Regions from separate parts of the Ornithinibacillus bavariensis genome, predicted to be linked through region 1. Evidence: riboswitches for the same ligand, from Rfam matches in the RefSeq annotation. Region 1 holds a riboswitch; each other region holds the start of a gene.
The links. A riboswitch is a leader RNA that binds a small molecule or an ion and turns the genes downstream of it on or off. The one in region 1 is predicted to bind S-adenosylmethionine.
Positions count from the first base shown of each region.

Region 1 (8,109 bases):
ATTACTTAACCCTATCAGTTGATGTACAACAGAAAATACATCAGATTGAAGCAGTTTCGTTTACGCCGATGAAAGCTAAACTAAAGAGCAAAATCCTATCAGCTCAAAGGCTAACTGATAAGCAGAAACAAAAATTATTGGATCAATTAGATCAAATGGCTTTTGATAATAAATTATGCCATGGGGATTTTCATTTATTTAACTTAATTTTGTCAGGTGAAAAAGTTTATATCATCGATTGGGTAGATTCGAGTTCAGGTAATAGATGTGCTGATGTTTGCCGAACATATCTTTTATATACCCTACATTTTAACGAAATAGCCGAACATTATTTAACACTTTATTGCGAAAAAAGTGGACTAACTAGAAATGAGGTATTAGAATGTGAACCGATTATTGCTGGGGCGAGAATGGCAGAGATTGTCCCAACAGAAAATCCCGATAGTTTGCTTGAAATTATACGTCGGCATACCGATTGACTTAAATGAACGGTTTCTCTCCAGTTATTCACAGTAGAGGGGGAGGATATGCACCAAAAATACCCGATACATTCAAAAAATTAGGAAAATCGAAAATCGCTATCTATTCTTAACTGTAAAAATCGGCTAAGTGTACTAATGATAAGCAATAAACACATAAAAATAGCGAGGATGCATGGTGCTATGAAGCATCCCGCTATTTATTTAAATTAGATGATATTTCTGAGTAGCATGCAACTATTTATATAGCGTACTAAGTTGTATGTTTTATTAACCAGCCCTCAATTTTTTCCACAACTTTATACATTATTGCAGCGATGCACGCAATAAGGATTAAAGCAGCCATTACTAATGTGAAATCAAATACTTGGAACCCATAAACAATGAGGTATCCTAGCCCAACCTTTGAAACTAAGAATTCACCGACAATAACACCAACCCACGATAAGCCAACATTTACTTTTAGTGTTGAGATCATAACGGGTAAGGTAGCAGGGAATACAGCTGATTTGAAGCATTGCCAACGAGAAGCTCCGAAGCTTTTTAATACTTTTTCATAGTTGGGATCTACTTCTCTAAAGCCGGTATATACAACAATAGTCGTAATGATTACGGATATAATTGCCCCCATAGAAATGATGGAGACATACCCAGGTCCTAAAGCTACAATGATAATTGGCCCCAATGCAACCTTAGGCATAGCATTTAAAATTACAAGATAGGGGTCTAATATTTTTGAAAATCTGGTGGAAGACCATAGTAGGGTTGCGAGAATGATTCCGAGTAGTGTACCAATGATAAAGCCTAAAAGTGTTTCGATTAAGGTAACCCACGTATGCGTTAAAATAGAACCATCTGACAACTTTTCTAGTAATAGGTTATAGACCCTTGAAGGGGAACTGAATATTAGTGGGTCAAGCCAGTTCATTCTGCTAGCAAACTCCCATAAACCGAAAAATCCAATAAGGATGAATATCTGCCATATAACCACTATTTTTCTTTCACGTTTTAGCTTTTGCATATGCATATTCAATAATTGTTGGTCTTCCTTATCTAGCATTGCTACATCCCCTCTCTGTGTTTAATTGGGAAGTGTTAAGCCATTTGTTCTTCATTTTTATTTAACTCCTCCCAAACTTTATCGAAAATAGCTTGGTATTTAGGATGTCTTCGAACTAGAAAGGGCATCTCATTTCGTAATTCAATAGGTACCTCGAATGTTTTAGCAATGGTACCTGGATTTGCACGCATCACAATAATTCGATCACTCATCGCAATGGCTTCACCTATGTCGTGAGTTACAAGAATAGCAGTTTTTTTATAAGCATGGAGTAATTGAAATACTAAGTCCTCCAGCATTAATTTTGTTTGATAATCTAGTGCAGAGAATGGTTCATCTAGTAGTAGAATTTTAGGCTTGGTAATTAAGGTTCGTACAAGAGCAACTCTTTGTCTCATACCACCTGATAAAGAGGTTGGATATTGATTTTCAACGTCATTTAAGCCAACCTCAATTAATAATTTCTTTGCTTCAACTTTTATTTCTTCATCCACATTTTTTTGGATAGTAGGTCCAATCAATACATTATCTAGGATAGTTTTCCAAGGGAATAAATAATCCTGCTGAAGCATGTAACCGATATCTCGTTTTGATTTTTCTACTGGCTTGTTATTAAGAAGTACCTTTCCAGACGTATGTTTCATGATTCCTGATACGATTGAAAGGATAGTTGATTTACCACAACCACTTGGTCCGAGTAAGGCTATAAATTCTCCTTCCTTAACAGAAAAAGAGATATCCTGTAATGCTTTTGTATAATCATTCTTTGAAAAATAATGATGTGATACGTTTTCTAAGGTTAGAAAGGACAATGTTTTCACTCCTTAGTTTGAGATGACTTTTTCTGCTATTTCTGTGTTTACTAACTCCTCGTAAGAAATATTACCGTCTGGTAATTCTCCTGCTTCTTTCATAATGTTTTTTAGGTTATTCCATTCATCCTCTTCTAATATAGGGTCAGCTGCAAATGATCCTTGACTTTTATAACGATCAATAGATGAAGTTAAAATGTCTAATTCCACGTCCTCAAAGTAATCTTTAATTGTCTTCGCAACTTCAGCTGAATCAGTATCCTGAACCCATTGCTGTGCTTTATAAATGGCACGAGTGAATTTCTCAATATTTTCTTCGTTTTCTTTCAAATAGCTTTGTTTTGCCATAAAAACGGTATAAGGTACTTGACCTGATTCCTCTCCAAACGAAGCCACTACATAGCCACTACCTTCTTTTTCGAACACACTGGCAGTTGGCTCAAAAAGTTGAACATACTCGTAATCACCAGAAACAAAGGCACTAGGAATATTGGCAAATTCAATATTTTGATTGAGGGTAAGGTCGTTGTGGGGATCAATCCCATGCTGTTTTAGTACATATTCACCTACCATTTGCGGCATGCCACCTTTACGTTGGCCAAGAAAATTAGAATTCTTAAGATCCTCCCACGAAAAATTATCTTGTTTTTCTTTCGCGACAAGGAACGTACCATCTGTTTGTGTTAATTGAGCAAAATTAACAGCATAATCCTTGGAGTCTTGCGCATACACATAGATGGAAGTTTCCGAACCAACTAACGCAACATCAATTCCATCTGATAATAAAGCTGTCATTGTTTTGTCTCCACCCCAGGTTGTTTGTAATTCTACATTCAACCCCTCTTCTTCAAAGAAGCCCTTTTCAATAGCTACGTATTGTGGTGCATAGAATAGAGAGCGTGTTACCTCTCCTAATTTAATCGTTGTATGTTTATCGTTAGAGCCACAAGCAGAAAGGAAGAAAAGCACAAAACATAACACGAATACAAGAATTTTTATCTTTCTCATTCTATTCGTCCCTTTCTAATAGCGTTTTTTCCACAGGATAGTGTATGCAAGGACGAAAAATGTGTGAATGCCTAGATAAAAATAAGCGTTTTATATAAAAAAACGACCTTTTGTGTAAGGTCGTTTAGGAACTTTGTAACATGTTGTTACATCTATTGTATATAAACCCTCTTGGGATGAGGCCAAAAATAATTATTGAAATGTAGGACCAGCTTGAGCAATTTCAGGGCTTACATGAGAAAACTTTTTAAAGTTTTCGTGGAATTGACATGCAAGGTCTTTTGCCTGCTTTTCATAGGCGGTTTTGTTAGTCCATGTATTTTTCGGAATAAGCACGTTATCGGGAACTCCTGCAACATGTGTCGGAATTTCTAAACCGAAAATTTCATCTTTAATGGTTTCTACATTATTTAATTCGCCTTCTAGTGCTGCATGAACCATTGCCCTTGTATAGGACAGTTTGATTCGACTTCCAATTCCATATGAGCCACCAGTCCAGCCAGTATTAATTAAAAATACATTGGTATGGTATTGATCAATCTTTTCACCAAGCATTTTTGCGTAGGTAGCTGGCTCTAATGGAAGGAAAGGTGCTCCAAAACAAGCAGAGAATGTTGCTTGAGGCTCTGTAACTCCTCTTTCTGTTCCTGCTAGTTTACTAGTATACCCACTTAGGAAATGATACATTGCCTGTTCTTTCGATAGTTTGCTAATAGGTGGCAATGTGCCAGAAGCATCAGCAGTTAAGAAAATAATGGTATTTGGATGTCCTGCAATACTTGGATTTACAATATTGTCTATATGCTCTAATGGATAAGCTGCTCTTGTATTCTCTGTTAGCGTTGTATTATCAAAATTAGGTTTACGAGTTATTTCATCCATAACAACATTTTCTAAAACAGCACCAAATTTTATCGCATTGAAAATCTGTGGTTCCTTTTCTTCAGATAGATTAATGCATTTTGCGTAACAGCCACCTTCAATATTGAAGACGCCACTTGAGCTCCACGCATGTTCATCATCACCAACTAATAATCGGTATGGATCCGCTGACAGTGTCGTTTTACCAGTACCAGATAACCCAAAGAATAGTGCAACATCGCCTTCTTTCCCAACGTTAGCTGAACAATGCATTGGAAGGATGTTTTTCTCAGGTAAAAGGAAGTTCATGATGGAAAAGATTGATTTCTTAATTTCACCTGCATATTCCGTTCCCCCAATTAAAATTACTCTATGTTCAAATGAGATAAGAATAAATGCCTCAGAGTTAGTACCATCAATACTAGGATCAGCCTTAAATGTTGGCGCAGAAATTACTGTAAAGGATGGAATATGTGATGCTAATTGTTCTTCAGTCGGGCGTATGAAAAGCTGTTTTGCAAATAAGTTATGCCAAGCAAATTCATTAATGACTTGAATAGGTAAGCGATAGTTCTCGTCAGCTCCAGCAAAACCCTCGAAAACAAATATCTCATTTTGACTCTTTAAATGTTGTATAACTTTTTTATATAATTTTTCAAAAATTTCTTTATCAATTGGTTGATTGACTTTTCCCCAGTCAACCTTTCCTTCAGAAAAAGAATCCTTAACAATAAATTTATCCTCTGGGGAACGACCAGTATATTTTCCTGTCGTCGCAAGTACTGCACCAGTATCTGATAATAATCCTTCTTTTCTAGATAGTACTTTTTCAACTAATTGTGCAACAGATAGATTTTTTTTAACATTGTTCCCAGATAATAGTTCTTCCAATAGAGAACTTTTCATTACCATATTCATTTAAATTTTCCTTCCTTTATGTTAATTTAATCAAGAAAGATATTTTTAAGTATAGCATGTATATGAAATTATCAATAGTATAACACATTGATTTTAATAGTCCATACTATTTATTATTTTTTATTGTATTAAATTATTAAAATTACGTGACAGCGAAATATACGGTTGACATGGGACAATATATTCAGTTAACCTTAACAATGAGCGGATACTCTCTTATTCAGAGTTGGTGGAGGGACAGACCCGATGAAGCCCGGCAACCTCACACATTTGTGAAAAGGTGCTAACCTGGTGCAAGGAAACTTCCTTGAACAATAAGAGCGAAAGGCTGGTAATTCCTTTCCTCGTGTGATGGAAAGGCTTTTTTTATTGATTAAGGATATAATACTGATAGAGAAAAGAGTACCGTACCAAGAAACTAGAGGGAGGATTTAGCCTAATGGCTAATAATCGTCGTTTATTTACTTCTGAATCTGTAACAGAAGGTCATCCAGATAAAATATGTGACCAGATTTCAGATGCTATATTAGATGAAATATTAAAAAAGGATCCAGTCGCAAGGGTAGCTTGCGAAACTACAGTGACAACCGGATTAGTATTAGTTGCTGGTGAAATTACTACATCAACTTATGTTGATATTCCAGCGGTTGTTCGTCAAACTATTAAGGATATTGGGTATACTCGTGCTAAATACGGTTTCGATGCCGATACATGTGCAGTACTAACTGCAATCGATGAGCAGTCTCCAGATATTGCCGAAGGAGTCAATCATGCACTAGAGGCACGTCAAGGTAAAATATCAGATAGTGAAATTGAAGCGATTGGTGCAGGAGACCAAGGGCTAATGTTCGGTTTTGCATGTAATGAAACAGAAGAGCTCATGCCTTTACCAATTTCACTGGCTCATAAGCTAGCAAAACGATTAAGTGATGTTCGAAAAGACAATACGTTATCTTATTTAAGACCAGATGGAAAAACACAGGTGACTATCGAATATGATGAAGAGGATCGCCCAATTCGTGTTGATACCATCGTTATTTCTACACAGCATTCTCAAAATGCTACTTTGGAGCAGATTGAAAAGGATATAATGGAGTATGTTATCAAGCCTATCGTACCTAGTGACTTATTGGATGAAAAAACAAAGTACTTTATTAATCCAACTGGACGTTTTGTCATTGGAGGCCCACAGGGTGACGCTGGTTTAACTGGTAGGAAGATAATCGTCGATACGTATGGTGGATATGCTCGTCACGGCGGGGGAGCATTTAGTGGTAAGGATCCAACTAAGGTAGACCGATCTGCAGCCTATGCGGCTCGTTATGTTGCTAAAAACATCGTTGCAGCAAAATTAGCTGAATCCTGTGAAGTGCAGCTTGCGTATGCAATCGGTGTGGCTGAACCTGTATCAATTTCCATTAACACCTTTGGGACTGGGGTTGTAAGTGAGGAAGAGCTAGTTCAAGCTGTTCGTAAGACATTTGACTTACGTCCGGCAGGAATTATTCGGATGCTGAACCTTCAGCAGCCTATTTACAGAGCTACTGCTGCATATGGACATTTTGGACGAACAGATGTAGAATTCCCATGGGAAAAAACGGATAAGGTTGATGATCTAGTATCATTAACAACGAAATAATTAATAGAAACACGCTTCGTGCAGTTTATAAGCACGAAGCGTGTTTTGTGTTAAAAAATTATTCCTAAATTAGTATTCTCCCGATAATATTTACCCTTCTCCACATATGACTGTCTCACACGTTCCATCTCTTTATAATCTGCATCTGTAAGCTCACGAACAACCTTTGCTGGGCGCCCCATTGCTAACATATGTGGAGGGATTTTTTTACCTGGTGGAACGAGGCTTCCTGCCCCAATAAAGGCATTTTCCCCAATCTCAGCTCCATCCAAAATAATAGAACCCATTCCGATTAAGGAGTTTTTCCGTACAATTGCAGAGTGCAGTGTGACCTGATGACCGACTGTAACATCATCTTCGATTATCAGTGTGTTATTCGGACTTTGATGAAGCATGGATAAATCTTGAATGCTAACTCGTTTACCAATCCTAGTTGGGGCAACATCTCCACGAATTACTGTTTTAAACCAAACACTGGATTCCTCTCCAATGGTAACATCTCCGACTACGACCGCATCTTTGGCGATAAATGCAGTAGGATGGATAGTTGGTGAGATATTTTTATAATGGTGTATCATTAATGATCCTCCTCTATTTTTTTTGAATAGCAATGATAAACGGTGGATTATTTTTCTGATTTATAAAACCATATCGTAGGACATCAAACTTTTTCTGGTCTAGTGAAATAACATACTTTAGTATTGAATTTTTTTCGTTTTCTCCACCGTCATGTCCGTAGTAAACAACAAGGATGATACGTCCATTTGGTTTTAAATAAGGTAAAACAGATTGAATAGCCTTTATTGTAGATTCACCTTTTGTAATAATGGACTTATCACTTTTCGGTAAATAACCGAGATTAAAAATAGCACCGCCTATTTTTCCTGCTAAATCCTTTGATAAATAGTTTTCCATATTAGCATGGCTGTCTAAAACAAGGGAAACATTCGTGCAATTATTTTCAATTAATAATTGATCCGTATTATTAATAGCTTTCTCTTGAATATCAAAGGCAATAACTTCACCATTTTCTCCAACAAGTTTACTTAAAAATAAAGTATCATTACCATTACCACAGGTGGCATCTATAACTGTTTCACCTGGCTGAATAATTTCTTCTAATAGGTGATGAGAATATTTTAATATGCTTTTCATTGCGATCTCCTTTAATAAATCAAATCTATTTAAGCATAGCATGGATAAATGTAATCGTAAATTATTGGCATTATAGGATGAAATCATATTATTCTTGATGTGTTCAAGCTAGAGATTTCCTAGTGTTATGTTATATTAATATTAATAATATTCTATTTATTGATTAAATTTTGTGAA
Region 1 is NZ_JBNPWZ010000001.1:803,047-811,155, forward strand. Features, by position in the region: gene HNR27_RS03810 (phosphotransferase family protein) at 1-479, shown strand, start outside; gene HNR27_RS03815 (ABC transporter permease) at 733-1,539, opposite strand; gene HNR27_RS03820 (ABC transporter ATP-binding protein) at 1,575-2,351, opposite strand; gene HNR27_RS03825 (ABC transporter substrate-binding protein) at 2,364-3,359, opposite strand; gene pckA (phosphoenolpyruvate carboxykinase (ATP)) at 3,552-5,138, opposite strand; SAM riboswitch class I at 5,352-5,459, shown strand; gene metK (methionine adenosyltransferase) at 5,578-6,777, shown strand; gene HNR27_RS03840 (gamma carbonic anhydrase) at 6,828-7,355, opposite strand; gene mnmM (tRNA 5-(aminomethyl)-2-thiouridylate-methyltransferase MnmM) at 7,369-7,932, opposite strand.

Region 2 (8,109 bases), on a different contig from region 1:
AAAACCTGGACGAAAACTGAAGATCCTCCAACTACTAGGATGATTGCATTCGGTAGCTTTGTGGATGAGAAGACAGGGTTTCTATCCTATGGAACCATTAATCCAGAAGCACCAGATGTCTATGTGACACAGGATGGAGGAAAGGTTTGGAGGCATGCTCGTTTAAGTATTCCCGCTCCGTACGGAAAAGTGTTTGTTCAAGCGGAAGCTCCATTTATTGAGGAAGACCACCTGGCTGTTCTAGTAAATCAAGGGCCAAATGGTGATTATGAAGGTGGATTAGTAAAAGGAAAATTTATTTCAAAGGATAATGGTCTAACATGGGAGTTTTTGCAGGAGGTAGAACCGGATGAAGGATAGGGCAAAATGGAAAAAAATAGTCGGCTGGACGCTTTTTCTAATTGCAATCGGATTTTTTTGCTTACAAATGGGATTCCTCTTTTTACATGTGCGCTATCAAGTGGAGTATATTGATAACCGTATATTTTATATGATTAATCTTTTATTTGTCGTTTTTTTAGCGGTAGCGCTGCTAGTTTTACTTAAACTGAAAAATAGCCATCAAGTTATTATTGCTAGTATTGGAGTTATCTTCTTTCTTACGAATATTGTCCTACTTGAAAATAGCAATCAACAAATTAGAAATATAACAAGCATATCACCAAGCTTGAGTAAAATATTCTCGGTAAAGGAAAATGTCCAAAGTGGGGAAGCAATCTATTATCGCCCGTATTATGGTATTCTCGCTCGTCCTAAAGAAGTCTTGGAAAATAAGATAAATGGAAACAATAAAGTAAAGTGGCTGGCTAAGGATATAGCAGTTCTAACCTATAAGGATAAAAATGGTGACATTCAACAATTTGTAGGGACGTATGGCGATCGTAAGGGCGGATTATCCTATTATTACGTAGGAGCAGAGATACACGGTGTTTGGCAAGGAGATAATGTCACAGTGACAAGTGGTCCAGATGGAATAAATGTTACGGTAGGTAATGAATCTGAATTGTTCTCATGGGAGAATTTGGAGCAATTTGGTACACTAGCAATCGTTCTAAAGAAAGATAATGAAGCAGTATGGACAATCGCATTAAAAGAAAACTTTGAGGTTCACTCTGATGCTTCAAAACCTACTGTTGGAAATATTAGTTTATACAAAGCGACAATGGAGGAGAATCAGCCGATAATTCTTAATTATATTGACTCCAATTAAGTACAAGGGGGATGATTTATTTAGCTATTGCTAAACTTAAATCATCCCCCTTTATACAACTGTGAATTTCATTCTTTCTCTAAAACTTTGATAGCTAAACAATGAAATTAAGCTCACCTGTAGTGTTTCTTCTTTATATGACTATCTATTAAATTATACGGTTAATGAACCACGGAACCCTCTAGCACCATAGTATGAATCCGCACCATTGTGATAGACAAAGACATGTTCATAGCGATAATCACAAAAAAGTGCGCCGCCAAGCTTTCTAATTTCAGCAGGTGTTTTTATCCAGCTAGATGTTTTCATATCGAAGTTTCCAAGTTTCTGTAGCTTTCTATATTGGTCTTCCGTTAAGAGTTCAATTCCCATTTCTGTTGCCATGTCCATAGCGCTGTTTTCCGGTTTATGTTTTTTTCTAGCCTCCAGTGCTTCTCTGTCGTAGCAAATACTTCTGCGACCTTTAGGACTTTCAGCAGAACAATCATAAAAAATGTATTCGTCCTTATCCTGATCATAACCAACAACATCAGGTTCACCGCCAGTTCTTTCCATTTCAAATAGGGACCACATTTTACTAGGATTCGCTTCTAGCTTTGCTTGGACTTTTTCCCACTCTATATCTTCATGGCGATTCCTATGTTTCTCAAAACGAGCATTCAATACTCTAAATAATCCTTCCTGCTGTTCTAGTGACAACATCTTTTTATTACTCATATTCGCTTCCTCCTTATCACCTATTTGATCTATGTATGCTTATATTTGGTTTAATTAATAATTTGCTTTCTTATTAGCTCAACGATGTTATCATCTTCAGCTGGATCAATATAAACAAGCTTTGTATTGTTAATAATATCTGTGTAGAAGTCTTCACCAGCAGGATATTGGCCATCCCAGCGAATTGGTACATTGTAAATATTGATCGTTCCATCGCCATTCCCACTATACGTTACAGAACCATCGACTAATCGAGAACCAGCCAACTGAATAACATCCACAGGATAATTAGCACTAGTCTCATCATCAGGATTGAGAGGTGTTCCAGCTGGTATATGTTGGACATATAAATTGTCTATTTCTTGATTTGGACCAAGCTGTAACCAAACTCTTGCATATTCGATTTGTTCATTAGAGTATTCGGATAGTGGGTTGTTTTCTTCCGTATGACCTCCACTTACGTCCCCATTTTCAGAAGTATTGCTATCTGTACCAATCGACGCTACATTGGAGGTGTCAGAAGAATCATTACCGTATGCTTCCCCTACCGTACTTGATGGAATACTTTCCTCTGTATGAACGGTTTCGTTTTTAGTTGGATTATTTGCACATCCTACTAGAATAATGAAAGTGGCGTTGAATAATAGAATTTTAGTTCGTTTTTTCATTTGTTAAATCATTCCTCCATGATGTTTAAACCTTTTAAGGTCTAGTTGTTTATCTTAAATTTACCTACCAACCTTCTACTATAGTGGAAGGTTGGTAGGGTTTATTTATTAATTTTAACATAAAGCTCGAATAACATTAATTCAATCTGTCATAATCATGAAAATAAAATTAATTGTATAGAAAATAATAAAAGGTATTGACAGTATTTCAAATTGGGAATATAGTGATATATAATTCTTGCAAACAATTAAATAGTAACATCACTTCTTATCAAGAGAGATTGAGGGAATAGGCCCAATGAAGTCTCGGCAACAGATTCATGAAAATGAACACTGTGCCAAATCCTACAAATGCAACCCATATTGCATTTGAAAGATGAGAACGGAGATGGTTTTAATTTATAAAGCCTTCTAATTTCTCTATTTTTGATGAGAAATTAGAAGGCTTTTTTCGTTCGAATACTGGGAAGTTAGATGGTTGCGACTATTGGCTGCAGAGAATTAACTATTTGCGAGGAGGAGCAGACTATGATCGAATTTAAAAACGCTTCTAAGACATTCCGGCTCGGAAAGCGGGAGGTGAATGCGGTAAAAGGAGTGTCGCTTGCAATTGAGCAGGGAGAAATATTTGGCATTATTGGCTTTAGTGGTGCCGGAAAGAGTACATTACTTCGGCTAGTCAATCTGCTTGAGCAACCAACATCTGGGGCTATTCAGATCCAAGGTGTAGATCTTGCTACACTACCTAAGAAAGAACTACGAAAGCTACGGCGAAAAATAGGAATGATCTTTCAGAACTTCAATTTGTTTTCCTCACGTACTGTAGCGGGAAATGTGGCTTATCCGTTGAAGCTAGCCGGAATCCCTAAAAAAGAAATAAATGAGCGAGTTTCGGAGCTACTGAGTTTTGTTGGGCTTACCGATAAAGCAAATGATTATCCAGAGCAGCTCTCTGGTGGTCAAAAGCAACGTGTGGGGATTGCTCGGGCACTTGCTACGTCACCAGATATATTAATATGTGATGAAGCAACATCAGCACTGGATCCGGATACAACAAGTGATATTCTTCGTCTTTTAAAAAAGGTAAATCATGAACTTGGAATAACGGTTTTATTAATTACACATGAAATGCATGTTATTCAATCTATTTGTGACCGGGTCGCCGTCATGGAAGAAGGGGAAGTCATTGAAGTCGGTTCTGTCTTTGATACATTTACAAATCCCAAACACCCAACAACGAAGCGGTTCATCAAATCCGTAGAGAATGATTTACCTTCTGCTAAATTACTAAGGGAATGGAGGGAAAAGGGTGGCAAGAGGCTTTATCGTGTCACTTTCAAGGGAGAGATTACAAATGCCCCCGTCCTTTCACAAATAACGCAAAAATACAGTGTCGACTTCAATATTGTACATGGCTACATACGTGAATTACAGGAAAGGTTATTTGGTAATTTGCTAATTTCTTTTGAAGGCAATGCGGATGCGATTGAATCAGCAATGATAGAACTGCAATCTATCGTAGATGTAGAGGAGGTAGAACTTGATGCGGGTTGATTGGACAACATTTTGGCCAAGGATTTTGGAATCAACAGGTGAAACAATCTTTATGGTTATCTTGACACTAATCTTTGGCTCCATTCTAGGAATAGGTTTTGGATTATTACTATACGTAACACGAAAAGGGAACATTTTAGAAAATCAGCTTGTATTTCAAATCATGAACATTTTCATAAATATCATTCGACCAATTCCATTCATTATATTTTTAGTCGCGATTAGCCCATTAACTAGATTGGTAGTAGGTACAACAATTGGAACCTGGGCTGCGATTTTCCCGATGACAATAGCCGCCTCTTTTGGGATTGCTCGGATTGTAGAGAATAACTTGGTAAGTATTGACCCTGGTGTTGTGGAAGCCGCCAAAGCGATGGGAGCAAGTCCATTCCAAATTATTTATACCGTGTTGATACCAGAGGCACTTGGCCCACTAATTCTAGGTTTAACATTTGTGACAGTTAGTTTAATAGACTTCTCAGCTATGGCGGGAACAGTTGGCGGTGGAGGTCTTGGCCATGTTGCAATGACCTATGGCTATCAGCGCTTTGATGGAAGTGTCATGCTTGTTACGGTTATTATCCTAATCATACTGGTACAGCTGGCACAATGGCTTGGTAACACTATTTCTAGAAAGATTATGAGACGTTAGGGAACAGGTAGAAAGCGAGGAGAACAAAAGATGAAAAAATTAATCATTTTTTTACTAGCGATTATCACAGTAGTATCACTAGCTGCTTGTAGTAGTGATACATCTGGAAAAGGCGAGAAAACAAAAGTTGTTAAGATTGGTGTTACAGGAACAGATGGGGAAGTATGGCCACTGATTCAGAAGAAGGCAAAGGCAGAAGGGATTGAGATTGAGCTTGTGGAGTTCTCAGATTACACACTTCCAAACCAAGCATTGGCGGATGGAGATATTGATATTAATTCCTTCCAGCATATTGCATTCTTAAGTCAATTTAATAAAGAAAACAATGTAGACTTATTACCGATTGGTCCAACTATTATTGCACCAATGGGAATTTATTCAGAGAAAATTAAAGATATTAACGAAATTGAAGAAGGTGCACGCATAGCAATTCCAGATGACCCATCCAACCAAGCACGGGCATTGAAGCTACTTGAATCTGCAGGATTAATTAAATTATCAGCTGACTTTGGACTGTTTGGAGATCCATCAAAAATTGTGGAGAATCCTAAGAACTTAGATATTTTTCCAATCGTAGCCCAACAAACACCAAGGGTTCTTCCTGATGTTACAGCTTCTGTAATTAATAATGGGGTAGCGGGTCAAGCTGGTTTTGATCCGGTAAAAGATCCAATTTTTCTAGAAGATGGTACATCTGAAAATGCAATACCATATGTAAACATTTTTGCTGCTCGAGCTGAGGATAAAGACAATGAGACTTTCCAGCGCATTGTTGAATTATATCATGAGGAAGATGTGGAAAAGGCCGTAGAAATAGACACAAATGGTGGCTCAATTGTTATTGATATTACCAAGGAAGAATTATTAAAAATTTTTGAAGGGTTATAAGGAGGAGTAGTTAAGATGAGCAAACGTGTAAGTAGTGTTAATTTAATCGTTGAATCGATTGATTCGAACAGACAGAAGTATATTGAAACTAGCCAGGCGATACACGCTAGACCTGAAATAGGGAATCAAGAGTTTTTTGCCTGTGAACAGCATGTAGCACTTTTAGAAAGTGAAGGCTTTGTGGTTGAAACGGCAGTTGCAGGGCATGAGACATCCTTTTATGCGGTAAAGGATAGTGGCATCCCTGGTCCATCCGTCGCATACCTCGCTGAGTACGATGCACTCCCAGGTCTAGGTCATGCATGTGGTCATAACATTATTGGAACAACTAGTGTTGCTGCTGGAATTGCACTTTCTAAAGCACTTCCTGAAGTAGGCGGACGTGTCGTTGTCTTAGGAACACCAGCTGAAGAAGGAGGACCGAATGGAAGTGCTAAGGGAAGCTTTGTTAAACATGGCTACTTAAAGGATATCGATGTGGCGCTTATGATACACCCGTCTGGAAAAACAGCCTTAACAACTGAATCACTAGCAGTCGATCCACTAGATTTTCATTTCTTTGGAAGAGCTGCACATGCCTCAGGTTCACCGGAACAAGGAATTAATGCACTAGACGCAGTAATTCTATTGTTTAATGGAATAAATGCACTTCGTCAGCAGCTTCCAACAGATGTACGTATCCATGGAATAATTACCAATGGTGGAGATGCTCCAAACATCATTCCTGACTATGCATCTGCTCGATTTTACATAAGAGCTGAATCTTGGAGTAAAACAGAGGAAGTAGCTGAAAAGGTGCGCTCAATTGCAGAGGGGGCTGCACTTGCAACTGGAGCTAGAGTAGAAATTGAGCGATTCCAAAACGAGGTGAAGGATTTCGTCCTAAATTCCGTATTAGATGCAGTAATAAAAGAAGAATTAGAAGCGGTTGGAGAAATTGTTCATACGGAAAAACGAAGTGGCAAAGGTTCTACCGATGCAGGGAATATAAGCTATGAGGTTCCTACTGCTCACCCACATATTAAAATTGGACCAGATGATCTTATTGCACATACGAACGAATTCAGAGAAGCGGCGAAGTCACCACTTGGAGACGAGGCTTTAATTAAGGGAGCAAAGGCTCTCGCATCAACCGGTTATCGTCTCTTAAAAGACGCCGAACTCTTACACAGAGTGAGAAAGGAATACGAAAAATCCTTGTCTGAGAAAAGCTAAGTAATTATTGGTCAAGAAACGGTTAAGTCTACCGATATGAAGCATATACCTTATATCGGTAGACTTAAAATTAATGATTATTATTTTGTACTGAAGAAATTGTTCCTTAGCACCCACCTTTAATTCTTTTCTATTAGGCTTTCTTCCTCATCGGCTGAAACTTCAAATACGTTCCTGAACGCCATAGCCATTCCATTGGACCAAAACGGAAACGTGAAAGCCACCATCTACTGAAGAACATTTGAATTACAATAAGAGCAATTGCCATTAATGTTCCAACTAAAATGCCAAGCTTCCCAAATAAGCCAAGACCATATCCATAAAAGATCGTTGTCATCACGATTGAATGTGTTAAATAGTTGGTTAATGCCATTCTTCCAATGGAATTGAAGCCTTGAATGAAGGTGCTAGATTTATACTTAGCAAATAGTAACGAGAACCCCGTGATATACCCAATCGCTGCAAGTGGCCCACCAAGGAGATATCCGAAATAATCCAACATTAAGTTATCTGTCACAATCATGCTACCCTTTAACGTTAAACCAACTAATACGAAAATAAGCGTGATACGTTTTAGTAGCTGACGGTTTTCCGTGAGATGGTGCAGCCATTTTTTCTTGGCAATAAAAGCACCTATGAGGAACAACATAAAGGCTTGTGTTGTTACCATGATCGTATCAAGGATGGAAAGAAAGCTAGCAAAAAACTGATGCTCAAGTGATCCCATTTCAAATCCTAGATCAACCTTTTCGTATGGATTAGACGTAAAACGATGTGCTGTGATTTCTGCATAGGATCCGTCGCTTAAGACAGCTTTCTCATACTCACTATATAATGATAGATTAATTTCGTTTCCTTCATCTCCAGCTGGTATTAGCCCAGGTGCATTAATAAGAAATGCTAGGACTAGTGCCCAGATTAAAACAGTTATTGCCTGTCTCTTAATGAAGAATGTGAAAACTAAACCAGCTATCGCATAGGTTAGTAGAATATCTCCATCCCAGATAAAGTGTAAATGTATATATCCAATTGCTAGTAATATTAGGGTTCTCCTGAAAAAGATTCGTTTAAATGGGCGCCCAGTCGCCTCGGCCCTTTCCCACATGATAACTGCACCAAACCCAAATAGAATGGAAAAGACCGGATAAAAACTACCTTGGAATAACCATTCGATAATGTCATAAATCACTCTTTCAAATGACGAT
Region 2 is NZ_JBNPWZ010000004.1:214,877-222,985, forward strand. Features, by position in the region: gene HNR27_RS09835 (WD40/YVTN/BNR-like repeat-containing protein) at 1-360, shown strand, start outside; gene HNR27_RS09840 (hypothetical protein) at 350-1,210, shown strand; gene HNR27_RS09845 (DUF4256 domain-containing protein) at 1,364-1,927, opposite strand; gene HNR27_RS09850 (hypothetical protein) at 1,978-2,595, opposite strand; SAM riboswitch class I at 2,861-2,978, shown strand; gene HNR27_RS09855 (methionine ABC transporter ATP-binding protein) at 3,124-4,149, shown strand; gene HNR27_RS09860 (methionine ABC transporter permease) at 4,139-4,801, shown strand; gene HNR27_RS09865 (MetQ/NlpA family ABC transporter substrate-binding protein) at 4,832-5,689, shown strand; gene HNR27_RS09870 (M20 family metallopeptidase) at 5,705-6,904, shown strand; gene HNR27_RS09875 (DUF418 domain-containing protein) at 7,038-8,109, opposite strand, start outside.
Region 2: linked by a shared signal. The riboswitch ahead of HNR27_RS09855 (methionine ABC transporter ATP-binding protein) and the one ahead of metK (methionine adenosyltransferase) in region 1 are both predicted to bind S-adenosylmethionine.

Region 3 (8,109 bases), 690 kb from region 1:
CGGTAGGTTACCATTCCAATCATCCTAGCAATCTCTAACCCTCGTATGTTCTCCGAAAATGAGTAATTCCCTCTATTCCAATTAGGATCTGCCTTAATAGCCTCCTCAGCAATATGATTATAGGCGATTCCATAGTTAGATAGGGTAGGAGTTACTGCTAGGACAATTAGCTTCTCCATAAAACACGGATAAAGAAGCCCCCATTCTAATGCCTGCATTCCTCCAAGTGAACCCCCAATGATAGCATATAGCTTTTTAACTCCTAAATTCTGTAGAGCGAGGTACTGAGCATGAACCATATCTCGAATAGTAATTTTGGGAAAAGCGGCACGATATTGTTTTCTGGTTGTTGGATTGATACTCGTTGGTCCTGTTGAACCATTACAACCACCAAGAACATTAAAGGTAATGACTTGATAATAATCTGTATCCACTGATTGACCTGTACCAATCAGTCCATTCCACCACCCAGGCTCTTCCGGGTTTCCTACGGTTATATGATTGCCCGTTAATGCGTGGCAGACTAGAATGACGGGTGCATCGGCTGGACCTACCCATTCATATGCTAAGACTGCCTGTGTTAGGGTTTCCCCAGATTCTAATTGGATTGGACCAATAGCTACAGTTCCTGTAGTAGTTTGGTAGTTTGTTTGCTTAGACATCGACTTACCCACTCCTCAAGAAGGGTTAACTCATTTGTATTTGTTGTTTCTCTATCCCGCGAATTTTTAGTAGCTCTTCCAATAAAGAACGATTTGTTATCACCTTTATGCCTATGGCCTCCAAGTGATGAAGAATGGTGTCGTTCGCATTTGATTTTTCAACCCATAGTATTTTTACTTGTTTATTAACAAGTTCTTCAATTGCAGAAGGGGGAAGGTTGTCATCATTCACAATTACGGCATCTACACAAGCAGCGTCACTGAGGTTTTGGACATCAAAGCCATATAGCTTCAGTTTTTCTATATTGGTACTAACCACTTGTGATATTGAATATTCCGGAAAAGCAATTACCTTTTTATGAATGCCGTCAGTTCTATCAAATGGTGAGTGGAGAAGCCAATGAATAATCGGATCTTCGTCCGTATTTGTATTCTCTTCTTGATTCGTTGCTATTGCAATCGCTTGGTTTAAATCCTGGATAATATCTTCAATAGCTTCAATTCCGACAGATAGGCGAATTAATTCCGCACTGACGCCACTCTTCTTCAAATCCTCTCTACTTAATTGCTGATGTGTTGTGGATGCAGGATGAATAATTAGTGATTTAGCATCACCGACATTTGCAACATGGGACCAAAGCCTTATCGAATCAATCAGTTTACGTCCAGCTTCTCTGCCGCCTGCAATACCAAAGGTAATCATCGAACCAAAGCCACCTCGTAAATATTTTTTTGCGAGCTCATGGGATGAATGGCTTGGTAAGCCAGGATAGTTTACCCATTCGACCTGGGGATGACTTTCTAAATATGCGGCAACCTGCTCAGCATTTATACAATGGCGTTCCATTCGTAAATGTAATGTTTCCAATCCCTGTAGTAATAAAAAAGCATTTTGTGGACTTAAACAGGCACCGATATCACGGAGAAGCTGTACTCTTAATTTGGTTGCATATGCAAGGGGGCCAAGGTCTGCATAGCGAATACCATGATAGCTTTCGTCTGGCTGTGTGAATTCTGTAAAACGCGTATTATTCCAGTCAAATCTCCCTCCGTCTACAACAACTCCACCAATTGAAGTACCATGACCGCCAATCCATTTTGTCGCAGAATGCACAACGATATCTGCACCCCATGTTAAGGGCTTAGAAAGTATCGGTGTACCAAAGGTATTATCGATGATGAGTGGAATATGATGCTGATGGCAAATACTCGCAGCTCTTTCTATATCAAATACATTCAAGCTTGGGTTGGTAATTATTTCAGCAAAAACAGCCTTGGTTTTATCTGTAATTTCTTTACTGATTTCCTCAGGATTTGTTCCATCAACAAACTTTACTGTGATGCCATACTTTGGTAACGTCTTAGCAAATAGATTGTATGTACCGCCGTATAAATTACTATCAGCGATAATTTCATCACCTGCACCAGCTAGATTCAGTACAGCTAATGTAATTGCTGCCATCCCAGAGGACGTTGCTACTGCCTGTGTACCATCCTCAAGAATGGCTACTCGCTTTTCAAATGCATCAACTGTAGGGTTCATAATCCTTGTATAAATATTCCCAGGTTCTTTTAAGGCAAATAAATTTTGCGCATGCTCTGTGTCGCGGAAAACATATGAAGTAGTTTGATAGATTGGAAGTGCTCTTGAACCAGTTGCCAGATCAGGAATCTGGCCACCATGTAATAGAGTAGTTTCAGGTTGTTCAACATGAAAATTGGTCATTATTAAATTCCTCCTTATTTTTTGGTTGTCTGGAGGAAGAGAGAGGAAATAAAAAAGCCCTCTTCCTAAGAAGAGGGCGCATAAATTACAGTGCCGTTCCTCCTCTTATCTTCCAGATCTGTTTGACCTGTAGGATTTAGCACCTTTTAAGGAAAGTTGTCTTTCGCCTAAGGTTGCCGGGCTTCATAGGGCCTATTCCCTCCACCGCTCTTGATAAGAGATTAAAATGTATATTGAATAATATATTATAGACATTAAAATAATATGTCAATACTTATTTTATAATTATTTTTGTTGGTCCAAACTTTTCATTTTCTTTACAGGGAACCGATAAACGGAACCTAAATAGATGAGTAGGGCAAGCCATATAAATCCAAAGGAAATAAGGTGCTCTGTCTGGAACGTTTCATGATACACAAAAACGCCAATGATTAACATAATAGTTGGAGCAATATATTGCAAAAATCCCACCATAGCTAGTGGAATACGTTTAGCACCACTTGCAAACATTAGTAACGGTATTGCAGTTGCGATCCCTGCCCCCATTAGAAATAGGTTATCCTGTGTAGACCCGGCTGAAAAAGAGAATGCATTTTCCGGTAGTGTTAATAAATAGATGAGTGCAATAGGTGTCACAATCATCGTTTCAATGGTTAATCCGAACATGGCTGGAATGTCTACTACCTTTTTAAACAATCCATATAATGCAAAGGTTACCGCTAGAAAAATAGATACCCATGGGAAAACACCATAGCTGAAGGTGAGGTATAATACCCCTACTCCGGCTAATATCACGGATAGCGTTTGACTTCTTGTCAGTTTTTCCTTCAAAACTATAATAGCAAGTAGAATACTGACTAATGGGTTGATATAGTAGCCAAGGCTTGCCTGGATAACATGATCACTATTGACTGCCCAAATATAGGTAAGCCAGTTTAAACTAATAACGATTGACGCTAGTGTTATACTTATTAGCTTCTTTTTATCGTGAAGAATGGCCTTACACTCGTCAATAAACCCTGACCATTTCCTTGCAAAAAGCACAACTAAAACCATAAAAACAAAAGACCAAATAATACGATGAGCTAAAATTTCACCAGCTGAGATATGGTCAATTAGCTTCCAATAAATTGGTAGAAAGCCCCATAATATGTAAGCAAAAGTAGCATACAAAACACCAATCTTATCCGTATTCCGTTCCATTTCTAAAACCTTCTTTTTCTTAAATTTCTTATAAATAAACTCATTTTAAATTTAATTAATTGAAAAGGCAAAGAAAAGGCATTGCATAAGACAGACAGCTAGCCTGTTCGAAGCTGTTTCTAGGAATCATTGAAATGTCTAATGAAACAATAAAGAAAACGCTTTCATAAATTAGGATTATAGAATATGATATTACTAGATACAAAAAAGAGGAGGAGAAATTTATGGCAAGACATTATAAACATATGGAAACATCTGTTATTCATGAAGGCTACGATTCAAAGGACATGTTAGGAAGCCTATCAACACCATTGTTTCAAACCTCTACCTACACATTTGCAACAGCAGAACAAGGGGAAAGACGATTTGCTGGAGAAGAAGAAGGTTATATTTATTCACGTTTAGGAAATCCAACAGTAAAGGTATTAGAAGATAGAATTGCAGCACTAGAAAATGGCGAAAGAGGTCTAGCTTTTGGTTCTGGGATGGCGGCGGTATCTGCAGTTCTTATTGCGTTAACAAAAGCAAATGATCATATTCTTTGTTCATCGGGATTGTATGGCTGCACATTCGGATTGTTAACCATGATGAAAGAAAAATATAATATCTCGCATGATTTTTCCCAAATGGAGACAGAGGAAGATATCCGCTCCAAAATTAGGCCTGAAACAGCATGCATTTATGTAGAGACACCTATTAATCCAACGATGAAGCTAATCGATCTCGAGCTGGTGGTACGTGTTGCTAAGGAATACGGAATTCCTGTAGTTGTTGATAATACCTTCGCTTCTCCTTATCTACAAAATCCACTAGATTTAGGCTGTGATGTGGTGCTTCATAGTGCGACTAAATATATTGGTGGACATGGAGATGTGATTGCAGGACTTGTCGTAGGAAAAAAGGAATTTTTAGATGAGGTCGCCATGACGACTTTGAAGGATATCGGTGGAGTCATATCCCCATTTGATGCGTGGCTCTTATTACGTGGGCTAAAAACACTTCCTGTTAGGATGGATCGGCACAGTGATAATGCAGAAGAAATTTTTAAACGATTAAAAACACATCCTAATGTGACCGAGGTTTACTATCCGAATGATGAATCCCGATCAGATTATGCGATTATGAAAAAACAAATGAGACGAGGTGGCGGTGTTATTTCATTTGAAATAAAAGGAACCAAAAAAGATGCACAAAGCTTTTTAAATAATCTATCCTTCTTGAAAATTGCAGTGTCTCTAGGGGATGCAGAAACACTTATTGAACATCCAGCAACCATGACACATGCAGTGGTTCCAGGAGAATCTCAGAGAGATATGGGCATCACGGATCAGCTTATCCGCTTATCTGTCGGTCTAGAGGCATGGGAGGATATTTGGCATGATTTAGAGCAAGCACTAAATAAAATTAATGTGGACGCATACTCCAAGGCTTTAGAGTCCCGATAATAGCTTCTGGAATGTTTCGTTTAATTACTTTTATCACACCATTGGAGATTTCGTCATGTGTAAGCCATCTTGAACTGCCATCTTCAAGCACAAATCCCAAATAAACACGTCTGTATTCACACGCTTCCGGTACAGTCGTGTTTTCTTTTACAAAGAAAGAAGAGCTTCCTTGAACATGAATTAATTTCCATGGCTCTATTCTTGTCTCTACCTCTTTTAGAATCGTTGATAATGCAAGTGGCGCAGAGTTATGTATCCAACTAACAATTAAGTCTGGGCAACCTCCATGCTGGTCTATTACTTCTCGCACCTTCCCCTTTAATGCCTGTGTATCATGATAGTCAACCGTGAGCGAATGCAATTGATTTGGTTTTTTACTTTTTTCCTGCATGGATTTGAAACTCTCCGGCTTACGATGTACCACATATACATGATAGCCCTCCTCTACCAGCCATTGACAAACCCCTTCTAGCATACCAGTTCCACCAATCACAAATGCAAATAGTTTTTTACTCACGATTTCATCTCCCTTCTGTTATAGTATTATATAGCAAATTGTTCTGTATAATCGATTTTATCACAACGTAAGCTAAAGGAAAGTTTCAATAAAAAGAGAAAGTGAAAAAATTGGCAATTTTATGCCTTCCTTAGCTTTCATTTATTGCTTCATTATTATGATTAAAAGGGGTAAATAGCATGGAAATTATGCCCTATATATTTCTAGCTTTAATAATTTTTAATATTACATTAGGACTTTCAATAGTATTCTTAGAAAGAAAAGATGCGTCAGCAACATGGGCATGGTTAATGGTTCTTTTATTTGTCCCTGTGGTAGGTTTTTTTCTATATTTAATTTTCGGACGAAGAATAAGTGGAAAGCGTATTTTTACTTGGGACGCAAAGGCAAAGCTTGGCGTAAAGGCAAAGGTTCAGTCTCAGATAAGAGCAATTGAAAATGATAAGTTCATTTTTAATGACCTAGCAGAGTATCGGGATTTATATTATTTACATTTGCGAAATGATGCTGCAATCTTTACTCAGAATAATAAGGTGGATCTATTTGTAGATGGAAATGAAAAATTTCAGGCATTGTTAAATGATATGGAAGCTGCTAAAGACCATATACATCTTTTATACTATATTATACGTCATGATGAGCTCGGACAACGAATAGCAAATATGTTAATTAAGAAAGCACAAGAGGGTGTAGAGGTTAGACTACTATATGATGCACTTGGAACACGATATCTACGTCCTAAATATCTTCGTACATTAAAACGGGCGGGTATTCAAGTAGCAGCATTTTTCCCTTCACTGATTCCTAAAATTAATTTTAAAATTAATTATAGAAACCACCGTAAGCTAGCAATTATTGATGGGGAAATAGGATATATTGGTGGCTTCAATATTGGCGATGAGTATGTAGGGAAGAGTAAAAAATTCGGTCATTGGCGTGATACCCATTTGAGAATATGTGGGGATGCGGTTCAAGGGATGCAAACCCGTTTCATTTTGGATTGGAATCAGGCGTCAAAGAATGATATTCTGTATGATGATCGTTATTATACAACACATTCCTGTGGCGATGTTGGGGTACAAATAGTTTCAAGTGGACCTGACTCTGACTGGGAGCAAATCAAAAATGGTTATATTAAGATGATATTGTCAGCTAAGGATTATGTTTACATACAGACTCCTTATTTTATTCCAGACGAGAGCTTAAAGGATGCCATTCGTATCGCAGCATTATCCGGTGTTGATGTAAAAATCATGATTCCTAATAAGCCTGACCACCCATTTGTATATTGGGCAACCTTGTCCTATGTTGGAGATATGCTAGAGGCGGGTGCTGAAGTGTATATCTATCAAAAGGGATTCCTTCATTCCAAGACAATCGTGGTTGACGGGAAAATTGCATCCGTAGGAACAGCTAATATTGATGTGAGGAGCTTCCGATTGAATTTCGAAGTGAATGCTTTTTTATATAATAGAACTCTAGCTTCCAGTCTAGTAAAAGAATTCCATATTGATATTGAGAATTCAACACAAATGACGAAAAAACTGTACAGTAAACGATCCGTAGGCATTAAAATAAAAGAGTCCATCTCGCGGTTAATATCACCAATACTATAACAAAACGAAAAAATAAATGGAGTGAATTCATCATGAAAAGAAAACCTTGTTCCGATTCATTAGCAGTAAAAACTTCCCATGTATTACCACCAGACACGAATTATCACGGAACACTTTTTGGTGGAACATTAATGGCACATATTGATGATGTAGCTGCAATTGCAGCAGTAAGACATTGCCGTAAAGCGGTTGTAACTGCTTCTACGGATTCAGTGGACTTTTTAGAGCCTGTTAAAGAAGGAAACTCTATTTGTGTAGAAGCCTTTGTAACCTATACTCGAAATACATCGATGGAGGTATTTGTTAAAGCAGTATCAGAGGATCTTCTATCTGGTGAGCGCAAGGTTTGTGCAACAGCCTTCCTAACCTTTGTTGCGGTTGACGAAGATTTGCGCCCTATTCCAGTACCAGAGGTATATCCGGTTACCGAATCTGAGAAATTACTACATGAAGGTGCAAAGGAACGAGCTGAACTTAGAAGAGAACGGAGAAGGAATTCCAAAGAGTTTGCAGCACGATTTGGAACAAGCTATCCTTGGAATAAATAAAGCCTTGTAGAAATATTACGTTTAGAATTTTCTTAGAGTATGAATAGTAGCCTTGAGAAGAGAGGTCTAGTTTTAATAGGCTTCTTTCTTTTTGAGGGATTTTTTCATAATTGGTTATGCTAATTAATAATAATGAGATTAGATGTCTGTTACTGAAAGGGGAAGTTTAATGGGTTTTTTAGAAGGGCTAGTTGATTCTATTAATGAAGTGTTATGGTCATACATACTTATTATTGTTCTGATTGGATTAGGATTATATTTCACTATTCGTACAAAGTTTATCCAGATTCTTAATTTTCCTGAAATGATACGTGTTTTGTTTGATAAGCGTACAATCGATGCATCAGGTAAAAAAGGTACATCCTCCTTTCAAGCATTTGCAATAAGTGCTG
Region 3 is NZ_JBNPWZ010000001.1:111,487-119,595, forward strand. Features, by position in the region: gene metX (homoserine O-acetyltransferase MetX) at 1-662, opposite strand, end outside; gene HNR27_RS00520 (O-acetylhomoserine aminocarboxypropyltransferase/cysteine synthase family protein) at 688-2,388, opposite strand; SAM riboswitch class I at 2,491-2,608, opposite strand; gene rarD (EamA family transporter RarD) at 2,674-3,591, opposite strand; gene megL (methionine gamma-lyase) at 3,816-5,036, shown strand; gene HNR27_RS00535 (short-chain dehydrogenase) at 4,996-5,553, opposite strand; gene cls (cardiolipin synthase) at 5,733-7,169, shown strand; gene HNR27_RS00545 (acyl-CoA thioesterase) at 7,202-7,717, shown strand; gene HNR27_RS00550 (alanine/glycine:cation symporter family protein) at 7,887-8,109, shown strand, end outside.
Region 3: linked by a shared signal. The riboswitch ahead of HNR27_RS00520 (O-acetylhomoserine aminocarboxypropyltransferase/cysteine synthase family protein) and the one ahead of metK (methionine adenosyltransferase) in region 1 are both predicted to bind S-adenosylmethionine.

Region 4 (8,109 bases), on a different contig from region 1:
CTCTAATTGCCTTTGGTATGACATTTGTCATTCTTACTGCTGGGATTGACTTATCAGTTGGTTCTATCCTGGCGTTAGGTAGTGCGTTGACAGCTGGGCTGTTAACGAGTGGAATGGATCCAATTTTAGCTATTATTATTGGATTATTAATCGGATTTGTTCTAGGGGCGATCAATGGGCTAGTCATCACCAAAGGTAAGGTTGCACCCTTTATTGCTACACTCGCTACGATGACAATTTATCGTGGAGCAACATTAGTGTATACAGATGGTCGACCTATTACTGGGTTATCGGATAGCTTTAGTTTTCAAATGATTGGTAAGGGGTATGTGTTCGGCATTCCTTTTCCTGTAATACTTATGTTAATCGCATTTGCTATTTTGTACTTTATCTTACGGAAGACCGTATTTGGAAGGCAAGTCTATGCAATAGGTGGAAATGAGGAAGCGGCGATATTATCAGGAATTAAGGCAGACCGTGTAAAAATATGGGTATATTCTATTACTGGTATGCTGTCTGTACTTGCTGGAATCATCTTAACAAGTCGCTTAAATTCAGCTCAGCCAACAGCTGGATCGAGCTTCGAGCTTGATGCTATTGCAGCTGTAGTTATTGGTGGTACAAGCTTGATGGGAGGGAAAGGAAAAATAGTAGGTACATTAATAGGTGCTCTAATCATTGGTGTAATTGACAATGGTTTAAACCTATTAAATGTGTCATCCTTCTATCAACAGATTGTGAAAGGGGGAATTATATTACTAGCAGTTTTACTAGATAGACGTTCAAAATAATTCGTTAGTAATGGATGAATAACATCCAAAAATAATAAAAAAGTCATTTTTAGGAGGAATTTCTAATGAAGAAAATGCTTAAAATGTTTGGTTTAGTTGCAATCTTAGTAGTAGCATTAGCTGCATGTTCTACAGACAAGCCGGGCTCAGATGATTCAAGCTCTAACAAAGCAAGTGATAAAGGTGACAAAGAGGTGAAAATTGGACTTTCTGTATCAACATTAAACAACCCATTTTTCGTTACACTTCGTGATGGAGCACAGGCTGCTGCAGATGAAGCAGGATATAAGCTCATTGTTTCCGATGCACAAGATGATCCATCTACCCAGCTAGGTGATATAGAGGATTTATTACAACAAGATATCGATGTGTTATTAGTAAATCCAGTTGACTCTGATGCGATTGCATCTGCTGTTGAACTAGCCAATGAAAAGGGTGTTCCAGTAATTACGGTTGATAGAAGTGCAAATGGTGGAGAGGTGGTTACACACATTGCTTCTGATAACGTTGCTGGAGGAGAAATGGCAGGAAAATTCATCACTGAAAAACTAGGTGATGCAGGTAATATTGTAGAACTAGAGGGTATTCCTGGAGCATCTGCTACTCGTGAACGTGGAGAGGGCTTCCATAATATTGTGGATAATGCAGAAGGACTACAAGTAGTGGCTAATCAAACAGCAAATTTTGATCGAACAGAAGGTTTAACTGTAATGGAAAATATTATTCAAAGTACAAAAGATATTCATGCCGTATTTGCGCATAATGATGAAATGGCACTTGGAGCACTTGAGGCGTTAGAAGCAAAAGGATTACTTGAAAATGTAGTAGTTGTTGGTTTTGATGCAACGGACGACGCTGTAGCAGCAGTTGAAGAAGGAAGATTAGATGCAACAATTGCTCAACAACCAAAATTAATTGGAGAAAAAGGAATTGAAGCTGCAGGCAAAATCATTAATGGTGATACAGTAGAAGAGTTTATTCCTGTTGAGCTTGAATTAGTAACAAAATAACGATTGTTAAATACCAGGTCAATTTCTCTTGACCTGGTATTTTTATAATGAATCTAATGTCTATCCCCAAACTTCCTTGGCAATTTCAGCAATAAACTTTAATTTATTCCATTGCTGTTCCTCGGTTAATTTATTTCCATGATGTGTGGAAGAGAATCCACATTGCGGACTAAGTGATAATTGCTCTAGCGGAACATATTGGGCTGCTTCTAGGATGCGTTTTTTAATCGTCTCTTTATCCTCTAATTCTCCAAACTTTGAAGTAACAAGTCCTAATACTACTTGAGCACCGCCAGCTGGGATATGCTCTAATGGCTTAAAATCACCCGAGCGATGGTCATCATATTCTAAGAAAAATCCACTTACCCTTTCTTTAGCAAACAAAGTAGGGGCAATATGTGCATAGCTTCCTTCGAACGCCCACCTGGATTCATAATTTCCCCGACATAAATGGGTGGTCACGTAAAGATCGTCAGGCTTACCCTCTAATACGCCATTGACGACTCGGAGCGCTAAATCAATTAATTCTTCACGTGTGAGACCGGGCTCATAAGCTACTAAACTTTCAGCATTTAAGCCTGCAATATAAACATCATCTAACTGTAGGTAACGTACACCAATATCATAGAAAGCTTTTAGTGCATCACGATAAGCTAGGATAATGTCATTAGCATATTCTTCGACTGTAGGATAGATTGCTGTATTTCTTATTCCTCGGTGAAATAGTTGGTTCGGGCTAGGTATTGTTTGTTTTGCCACTGCTCGCCCTGCAACAATTTCATTAAAAACCTTGAAATCCTCTAAAAATGGGTGTTCATGGTTAAAGGATATTTTTCCAATATTACGGACATCGTAGGGTTCGGTTTCTATTCCTTGGAAGGGTATTCCGCGTTCAGGAACATACCCCTCCAGGCCATTTAAATTTTCAAGAAAATCAATATGCCACCAAGAACGGCGAAATTCACCATCTGTTACAAGCTCGAGTCCTACCTCGATTTGTTTTGCTACAATTCGTTTAAGCTCCTGAGTCTCTATTTCTCGCAGTTCATCTTTGGTAATAATCCCATTTTTAAACTCTTCTCTTGCCTTTAATAGATTTGCAGGACGGAGTAAACTACCAACATGATCAGCCCGAAATGGTACTTTAACTAATCTATCACTCATTCTTTTTCCTTCTCTCTATATGTTATGGTAATAAAGCAAATGATCGTACAGGAAATCCTGATGCTTCTTTAGCCTTTGGTACAATATTAAAAATAACTGCACCTTTTGCAGGTAATTTGTCCAAGTTAGTTAGTAGCTCCACTTGATATGTATCCTGTTCTAGAACATAATACTCTCCTAAAAGTGCACCATTCTTTCTGTAATCTATTGCAGAGTCAGTATCAAATGTTTCATGTCCAACAGCTTTAATATTCCTTTCCTCGAATAGAAACTTTAGTGCATCTAGTCCCCATCCTGGTGCATGAGCAACACCACTTTCGTCTTTGTTATTGAACAAATCATGGTTTGGCCACCGCTTGCTCCAGTCGGTTCTTAAGGCAACAAAGCTACCTGCTTCAATTTGCCCGTATGTTGATTCGAATTCAAGAACATCAGCTACGGAAAGTGTGTAATCATTATCCATAGAAGCTTCTTTTGACCTATCAATGACAACGAGTGGTAAAACAAGCTCCTTCAATTCCAGGTCTTCAAGATAGCGTTTATTTCGGACAAAATGTATAGGTGCATCTAGATGTGTACCATATTGACCTGGAAACGTAAATTGTTGGGCAAAGAATCCTTCATCATGTGTGAATAAAGTTTTAAACTCTGCTGATTCAAAAGCTGAGAAGTGTGGGGATTCAGGACCAAACGTATGAGTCAAATCTACCCATTCTTTTTCTTTCAGTACTTCAATTACTTTTAATAATTCATTTGTAGCTTGAAAGCTCATCTTAACCACCTCATCCTATATTTTTTAAAACAAAAAACCTCTTCTTAAAAATAAGAAGAGGTGAATAAACTTCATGAATCTATCTCTTCTTATCTTCAAGCGTTACACTTCTGGAATTGGCACAGTACTCGTATGAGTCCGCTGCCGAGGCTTCAAAGGGCCAGTCCCTCCACCTCTCTGGATAAGAAATATTTCGATATAAAATTGTTAAAATCAATTTACACATGTTTTATTATATTGTCAATACCCTATAGTTCGCAAATTATAAAAATGTTGATGAATCAGAATCAATATACTGTTATGATGGATGTAGAAAATTTTTACATAAGGTTGGTGAAACAATGACACAACTGAGCCCAGAGGAGAAAAGGGAGATTGTACGTGAAGAATTAAATAAACTAGTAAAAGCTAGATATTTATCATTAAATATTGCTGCAAAGGTAGTTAATTCACATACAAAATATTATAGTAATCTGCCAAAAGGAAATCAGATTGAACAGGACACGAAAATACCAAAGCAGGAAGCACCTAAGCCACAGATGAATAGTATTAGGCAGACCAAGGAAGCACCTAAGCCACAGATGAATAGTATTACGCAGACTAAGGAAGAACTTCAGAAAGAAGTAAAACAAACTGTTCCTTCTCAACCAGTAATAAAGTCTAAAAAAGAATTAACTGCGAAACAGGTTAGAGAGCGTAACATTACATGGGGGCTAAATCTTGGTGTAATTTTACTACTATTAGGCGGATTGGTATTAGCAACTAGTACTTGGGAAATGCTAGGGAATTGGACAAAGACAGGGTTAATTGCAGCAGTATCTGTTTTATTTTACACCTTAGCATGGTTAACGAGTAGGGTATTGCATATTAAAAAAACAGGCTTTGCTTTTATCGTATTAGGTAGTTTGTTTTTACCAATAATCGTAGTTTCGGCAGGTTACTTCGAGCTATTTGGTAGCTATTTGTCTTTTTCTGGAGAGGGTAAATACCTATTCGGAGCGATCGGAACATTAGTGATCTTACCGATTTATGCTTTCTTGGCAATAAAACTAGCATCTCGATTGTTCGTTTGGTTTTCCTATGTCACACTGAGCGTATTAGTAGGACTAGTAATTGCTGCTCTACATTTACCAATTGATGGTTTTTATTTCAGTATTATGCTGTACAATGCACTACTAATTCTTGGTTATCGTACATTTAAGAATCATCATAAACTAACATTATTTTTAAAGGAGTTTATCCCTTTTATTCAAGCAAATCTTATCCTTTCTACTTTGCTGATGTTAGTATTCTATGATTCTGAAGTCATGTATAGTTTTAATTTGCTATTAACAGCCGTAATTTATTTTGCAATGATTTTTGTTAGTAATCATAGATCCTACCATTTCGTTTTTACTGCAATGCTAATTTATGGAGCATATCAGCTTGTAGAAAACTCTATCCTTGAAGGGGTAGGGGAGATTGCATATGCATTACTTGGAGTAATCTTTTTAGCACTACCGAAGCTTATCAAGGATTCTGGATCTTTGCATAAGATATTTCGTATAACAAGTGCTGTCGTATCAGCAATGGCATTTTTGTATATTAGTTTGGAAGGAATTTTACTAAGGGCTGGAGTAGGTTCCATCATATTAATGATAGCCTATATTATTATCGCTCTTAATTTTACTTATCTTGCGTCAACCGTTAAGAATAAGCTGTTTACGTATTTAAGTCCGATTTTTCTAGTAAGTGCCATATACGAATTAGCGTTATTAGGAAAGCTTTGGTTTAATTATGATTCTATTACATTTCCATTCTATCTATTTGTATTTCTTTTCTATCTGGTAGGTGGGTGTTTTGTTAATATAGCACTATGGAAGCCTATAAAAGAAAGTTCTCGTGACATTAGCGGACTGATGCTAATCATCACATTATTTATCGCACTACTGGATTCAACAAAATTTATACAGAGTCTGATGTTTTTCATTCTAGGATTGACTGCAATTGTCATGAACCATTATGAAAATCGAGTTGCAATGAAGAAAATTGCACCTTGGCTTCATCCGGTTTCAATAGCTCTGTTTATTATCACTATACATGCTCATTTTATGAAACCGACTAATGCGATGTTTATAGAAGAGCCTATTCAAGTGGTTGGCGTAATATTTGGTAGTTTATTCGTACTTACTGCAAGCTACATATGGAAGAAGAGCTCGTGGATAAACTTTTCATCTAGTAGTTTTTATACAGCACAAATTTTTTATGGTTTAGGCATTATATTCAGCTTAAGTTTTGGGTTAGAATCAATCACTAGGGCTTTCATTTATTTAGGTGGAATTGGAATGGCCTATCTTCTTTATCGGAAAACAAATTGGGCTGCTATTCCCTATATCATGAGTAGCATTTCGGTAATATTTTACTTTAGTGTGTTAGTGGTACTTCATACAGAATTAACCCAAATACCAACACTATTCGAATGGTTTGAATTTGTAATTGGAGCTATTGCACTACTAGGTTTAGGGCTAACGATAAGAAACCAAGAGCAGCGCCTAATGAAAGCTTATTATTGGGTTGGACAGATTTATCTTCCAATATCATTATTTATAAGTTTATTCTTACTTGGTACGGATTCATTGTGGGCTTTTCTTCTCACCACTGTGATATATGGCATAACAGTAAAAATGGTAAGAACTGAGTGGCAAATTAAAACGTATCTGTATGCAGGTTTTACAACAGCTTGGATTTCATTGGTTCTTCTATTTTCCAAATTAGAATGGTGGGAAGGGATACCTTACACGTACTTAATTATAAGTGTACTTCTTCTAGTTAGTTGGTTTATTTGCAATGAGGTGTGGAAAAAGCGTATCGTATACTACTTTCTTCCTTTCTCAAGTGTGGGTATAGCAAGCTTCTATATTTCCTATCCGTATGAAATAGATTTGTTTATGATTACATTGCTTTACGGTTCATTAGTATTACTGGTATTACATCGAATGAAATGGGATGTAATTTCTATTATTCCATTATTATTTATGTATGCAGCAGTAATGAAATTTGCAGAGAATGATTATTTGGTTGACTATGAGTTAGTTGTACATGCAGGTTTTGGTATTATTCTTGTTGTTGTTGGTAGGATATTATATAGCCATCTATACGAGCATAAAAAGAATAATACTAGACTTGATTGGTACACTCTGATGGCATTCATTACTTTTCTAAATAGCTACCAGTATAGCTTTGGGAATGAAATGTTAGTGTACAAGATATTACCAGGAATTTTAATTGTTATATTATTATTTATGAATCGCAATAGGATAACCGATATTCCATCAAAATGGATGGTATTTGCTGCTTCCGTCTTTTTGCTACAACCATATTATGTACTCCTAGGCCATGTTGAGTTACCAGATTTATTCGTAAGGGAATTTTATGTATTACCATGGATTATAGTTGTTATTGTACTCAGATGTTATGTAATGAAAGATAAAAAAACAATTACCAATTATATTCAATGGGCTGTTTTAGTTATTGTGGCGATCTTACTTGTTCAAGATGGCCTACAAAGTAATACGATCTACGATGCTTTAATCATCGGAGTATTGTCGTTAGTATCACTAATTGCAGGGATGATTTACCAAACTAAGTCATTCTTCTTTATTGGAGCAGGTGTACTGTTATTCAATGTCTTTATGCAAACACGACCTTATTGGGGAAAGCTACCATGGTGGGGTTACCTACTAATTGCTGGATCCATTTTGATAGCCATAGCTAGTTATAATGAATGGCAGAAGCAGAAGAGCTCGGAAGGGAAAGAAACATTGGTTTCAAGATTTAGAAAAAATGTGATTGAACGGATTAAGAAATGGGATTGATAAGGGAGGTACTGGAATGTTTCCAGCACCTTCTTTATTTGTTCTTATATTGACTATATCTAAAACTTTTCTTTATTATTTGACTTGTAAGTGCTTTCATAGGATAGAATGAGAAAAGGTACAAAATAGGTATTGAGGGAGCAATTTAATATGAACGAGCAAAGTGTTATCTTTTTTGATATTGATGGAACATTATTAGATCATAATAAAGAGTTGCCAGTTTCTACGAAAGAGGCTATTCACGAACTTAAAAGGCGTGGACATTTCGTGGCAATAGCTACTGGGCGTGGTCCATTTATGTTTAAAAAAATAGGTGATGAGTTAGGTATTGATACCTTTGTCAGTTATAACGGACAATATGTAGTAGTAAAGGGTGAGGTTGTTTATAAAAATCCTATGGAATTAGCTTCTCTAGAAAAGCTGATTCAAGCATCGGTAAAGAACGACCATCCAATTGTATTTATGGATCCTAATAAGATGAAGGCAAATGTTCCAGAGCATCCATATATTACAGCAGG
Region 4 is NZ_JBNPWZ010000002.1:220,203-228,311, forward strand. Features, by position in the region: gene HNR27_RS04965 (ABC transporter permease subunit) at 1-791, shown strand, start outside; gene rbsB (ribose ABC transporter substrate-binding protein RbsB) at 857-1,801, shown strand; gene HNR27_RS04975 (5-methyltetrahydropteroyltriglutamate--homocysteine S-methyltransferase) at 1,862-2,965, opposite strand; gene HNR27_RS04980 (cyclase family protein) at 2,988-3,737, opposite strand; SAM riboswitch class I at 3,824-3,925, opposite strand; gene HNR27_RS04985 (SCO7613 C-terminal domain-containing membrane protein) at 4,079-7,591, shown strand; gene HNR27_RS04990 (Cof-type HAD-IIB family hydrolase) at 7,742-8,109, shown strand, end outside.
Region 4: linked by a shared signal. The riboswitch ahead of HNR27_RS04980 (cyclase family protein) and the one ahead of metK (methionine adenosyltransferase) in region 1 are both predicted to bind S-adenosylmethionine.